DNA from 2 places in the Streptacidiphilus cavernicola genome. Region 1 is predicted to be linked to the other one. Evidence: riboswitches for the same ligand, from Rfam matches in the RefSeq annotation. Region 1 holds a riboswitch; the other holds the start of a gene.

Evidence for each region. A riboswitch is a leader RNA that binds a small molecule or an ion and turns the genes downstream of it on or off. The one in region 1 is predicted to bind cobalamin.
Region 2: linked by a shared signal. The riboswitch ahead of ACEZDE_RS28300 (CbtB domain-containing protein) and the one ahead of ACEZDE_RS11875 (ribonucleoside-diphosphate reductase subunit alpha) in region 1 are both predicted to bind cobalamin.

Annotation. Positions count from the first base shown of each region.
Region 1 is NZ_JBHFAB010000007.1:131,103-133,293, forward strand. Features, by position in the region: gene ACEZDE_RS11870 (GNAT family N-acetyltransferase) at 45-566, shown strand; cobalamin riboswitch at 585-731, shown strand; gene ACEZDE_RS11875 (ribonucleoside-diphosphate reductase subunit alpha) at 886-2,191, shown strand, end outside.
Region 2 is NZ_JBHFAB010000027.1:30,809-32,999, reverse strand. Features, by position in the region: gene ACEZDE_RS28310 (SDR family oxidoreductase) at 1-536, opposite strand, end outside; gene ACEZDE_RS28305 (winged helix-turn-helix transcriptional regulator) at 653-1,033, shown strand; gene ACEZDE_RS28300 (CbtB domain-containing protein) at 1,077-1,295, opposite strand; cobalamin riboswitch at 1,334-1,496, opposite strand; gene ACEZDE_RS28295 (DUF2470 domain-containing protein) at 1,490-2,191, opposite strand, start outside.

The DNA.
Region 1 (2,191 bases):
GAGCCGCTGCCGGAGTGACCCGGGCGGTCCGGCAGACTCTCCCCATGGACATCCTCATCCGCCCCGCTCTCGACTCCGAGCTCGACGCCGCAGGCCACCTCACCGCCGAGTCCTTCATCGCCGACGGCCACACCTCCCGCGGAGGCAGCTACGAACCGCGGCTGCGCGACGCCCGCGACCGCGCCGACCGGGCCGAGCTGCTGGTGGCCGTGGACCCCGCCGACGGCGCCCTGCTCGGCTCGGTGACCTTCGCCCCGCCCGGCTCGCCGTACGCGGACCTGGCCCGGGGCGACGAGGGCGAGTTCCGGATGCTCGCGGTGTCGCCCGCGGCCCGCGGCCGGGGCGTCGGCGAGGCGCTGGTGCGGGCCTGCCTGGACCGGGCCGGGGAGCTGGGGCTGCGCCGGGTGGTGATGTCCACTCAGCCGTCCATGGTGTACGCCTACCGCATCTACGAGCGGCTCGGCTTCGTCCGGACCCCGGAGCGGGACTGGTCGCCGATGCCGGACATCCCGCTGCTCACCTACGCGGTCGAGCTCACGCCCCGCCCCGCCGAACAAGCGGAGTGACGCGACACTACATGTAGGGGTGCTTTCTGGAAGCACCCCTACATGTATGCTCATACTCGCTGTCCCGCAGGGGAACCCGGTGCGATTCCGGGACTGCCCCGCAGCGGTGAGCGGCTGTGCCCTGCGCCCTCGCGCCCTGGCCTGCCGCGAGTCCGAGTACCTGCCGACAGCTCGTCCCGGCACCCCCCGGGGCGACGCACGTCCGGGCCTCGCGGGTGGGCCGGGGACGCGTTCCTGGCTGCCTCCGCGCGCCCGGTGACGCTCCCTCACGCCTCCCGCCGACGGTCCGCCGCCGACCGGCCGCCAACGAGGAGCGCAAGTGACGATCACCGAGACCGCAGCAGCGACGACAGTCCCGCACCAGGGCGACGGCCCCGGCCCGGACGTCCAGGACGCCCCCGGCACCGCCCTGCTGCGCACCCTCACCGAGCGCTCCGCCGACCTGGTGCACATCGACGCGGGCCGGGTCGCCGCCGCCGCCCTGCGCGGGCGCAGCGCGGTCGCCGACTACAGCGAGCTGCGCGGCCTGGCGATCGAGGCCTCCGCCGCGCTGATCGCCGAGGACCCGCAGTACTCGCGGCTCGCCGCCCGGCTGCTGGCCGAGGAGATCCGCGAGGAGGCCTCCGGCCAGGGCGCCACCTGCTTCGCCGCCTCGATCGCGGTCGGCCACCGGGAGGGCCTGATCGGCGACGACACCGCCGCCTTCGTCGCCGCCCACGCCGAGGCCCTGGACGCGGTGGTCGACCCGGCCGGCGACGACCGGTTCGAGTACTTCGGCCTGCGCACGGTCTACTCCCGCTACCTGCTGCGGCACCCGATCACCCGTCAGGTGCTGGAGACCCCGCAGCACTTCCTGCTCCGGGTGGCCTGCGGCCTCCAGGTCGGAGGCGTGGAGCGCAGCGACTCGGACAAGGGTGGCGGCGGGCGACGGGCGGGAGGCGTGGAGCGCAGCGACTCGGACAAGGGTGGCGGCGGGCGACGGGCGGGCGGCAAGGAGTCCGTGGCCGAGGTGGCCGAGCTGTACCGGCTGATGAGCCGGCTCGAATACCTGCCGTCCTCCCCCACCCTGTTCAACTCCGGCACCCGGCACCCGCAGATGTCCTCCTGCTACCTGCTGGACTCCCCGCTGGACGAGCTGGACTCGATCTACTCCCGCTACGCCCAGATCGCCCGGCTGAGCAAGCACGCGGGCGGGATCGGCCTCTCCTACAGCCGGATCCGCTCCCGCGGCAGCCTGATCCGCGGCACCAACGGCCAGTCCAACGGCATCGTGCCGTTCCTGCGCACCCTGGACGCCTCGGTCGCCGCGGTGAACCAGGGCGGCCGGCGCAAGGGCGCGGCCTGCGTCTACCTGGAGACCTGGCACGCCGATGTCGAGGAGTTCCTTGAGCTGCGGGACAGCACGGGCGAGGAGGCCCGGCGCACCCACAACCTCAACCTGGCGCACTGGGTCCCGGACGAGTTCATGCGCCGGGTGGACGCCGACACCGAGTGGTCGCTGTTCTCCCCCGGCGACGTGCCCGAGCTGGTCGACCTGTGGGGCGCCGAGTTCGACGCCGCGTACGCCAGGGCCGAGGCGGCAGGACTCGCCGTCCGCACCCTCCCGGCGCGGACCCTCTACGCCC
Region 2 (2,191 bases), on a different contig from region 1:
GCCGCCTCGGCGTAGTCGCGGCGCGCGGCGGAGGCGACCCTGCCGTCGCCGCTGCTGCCGGTGACCGCGCCGAACTGCAGGTAGGTGCCCAGCTGGGCGGTGTAGACCTCGGTGTACCAGGCGTTCCGCAGCAGCGCGTACGGGACGCCCGAGGCGCGCAGCAGCGCCTCGGTGGCGTGGTGGTCGTCGGCGAGGGCGAAGGTGGTGTCGTCGCCGCCGAAGATGCTGGTGTAGGCGAGCAGGCCGACCCCGGCCTGCTTCGCCGCCTCGATCACGGCGCGGTGCTGCTCCACCCGCGCGCCCATGTCGGTGCCGGAGATCAGCAGCACCCGGTCCACCCCGGTCAGGGCGGTCCGCAGCGTCTCGGGCTCGCTGTAGTCGGCCTGCCGGACGTCCACCCCGAGCGCGGCCAGGTCGGCGGCCTTCTCGGGGTCGCGGACGGCGACGGCGACCTCGGTCGCGGGCACCCGCTCCAGCAGGCTCTCGACGACGAGGCGGCCGAGCTGGCCGGTGGCGGCGGTGACGAGGATGGTCATGGTGGGCGTTCCGATCGTGGTGAGGGGAGAACGGCGCCGGTGCGCCGCTTCACCCTCCCCACGCTAGGCACGGTACTTCCGAATCGGAAGTACCCACTTTGAAGTAAGCTGGTGTCATGAGTGCGATACCGCCGTTCACCGTCTACGACAAGGCCTGCCCGTCCCGGTTGGTGCTGGAGCACGTCACCAGCCGCTGGGGGGTCCTGGCACTGGCCGCGCTGCGGGAGCGGACCTACCGCTTCAGCGAGCTGCGGCGGCGGATCGAGGGGGTGAGCGAGAAGATGCTGGCGCAGACCCTGCAGACACTGGAGCGGGACGGCTTCGTGCTGCGGGTGGCGCATCCGGAGATCCCGCCCCGGGTCGAGTACAGCCTCACCGGGCCGGGACGGGAGGCCGCCGAGCTGGTCGTCGACCTGGTGCAGTGGGTCGAGCAGCAGATGCCGCAGGTGATCGAGTCCCAGCGGCAGCGGGACGCGCTGCGCGCCGAGGCGTCCTGACCCGGCCGCGGCACGCCGGTGACGGTGCGTGGGTGGTGCTACGTCAGTGGCAGGGGAAGCCGAGGAAGTGCCGGGAGTCGTGGACGAACTCGTGGATGTGCATGTCGTTCCCGAACACCGAGTAGGCGCCCTGGTCCACCCCGATGAAGTAGTACACCGCGAACGCGATCAGCGCGGTGCCGACCAGCCACAGCACCGCCTTGGACACCGGCAGGACGACCGGCGTGGCTATCACGGCGGGGGGTGCGGACAGACTGCTCATGACAGAGCCTCCTTGAGCGGGATCGTGCGTCCCTCAGTGAATGGAGCGGAGCGACGGACGACTGTCTGACTCGCCGTCACCGACCTTCGACCTGCCGACCGGTGACCGCTCACAGTGGCGCGACCGCGCTGGATTCCCACCAGCTTCCTCGTGCCATCACTCACGGTTGACAGTACGGACCTGTACGCGACGCGTCAATCACGCCGGACCGCCGGGCGCTGCTCCCCGTGCCCGGCCAGCAGCGCGTGCAGCCGTCGGCCGACCTGGTCGGCGTCCGGCAGCGGCTCCCCGAACGACAACCGGACGTCCTGGTGCGGCGGGTGGGCATGGCGCCGGCCACCGGGCCACTCCCGGGACAGCCGTAGCACGATGCCGTAGCGGTCCAGCGCGAGCGGGCTCACCTCGGTTACCCCGTACAGCAGTTGAGGATCAATCAGACCGAGCAGCGCGGCCACGTGGCCCTGGTGGTCCTCGGCGAGGTGGAGCAGCAGCGCGGCCTCGACCACGGCCAGCGGGTCGGGTTCGGCCCGCAGCAGCTCCGCCGGGTCGACCAGACCGTCCGCGCCGGGTGTGGCGAGCGCCACGTGCCGGACGTCCACCGGCAGCGACAGCATCCCCTCCGGTTCGGTGCGCCCGCGCGACGACAGCATCCCGGCGATCCTGACCCGGGCGCGGATCCGCTGCCGGACCGCCAGCGGTGCGACGTCGGTCCACTCCAGCGCCACCGGCAGCCCGCCGCCCTCCCCCGCGACCATCGCCGCCTCCCGGGCCAGCCTGCTGTCCAGCGGCACCCGCAGCCGCAGTTCCGCCCGCTCCTCGGCCCGCTCCTCCGTCCGCTCGACCACGGCGATGTCCGACCCGAGCAGTTCATGCCTGCTCCCGTTGGCGACGGCGGT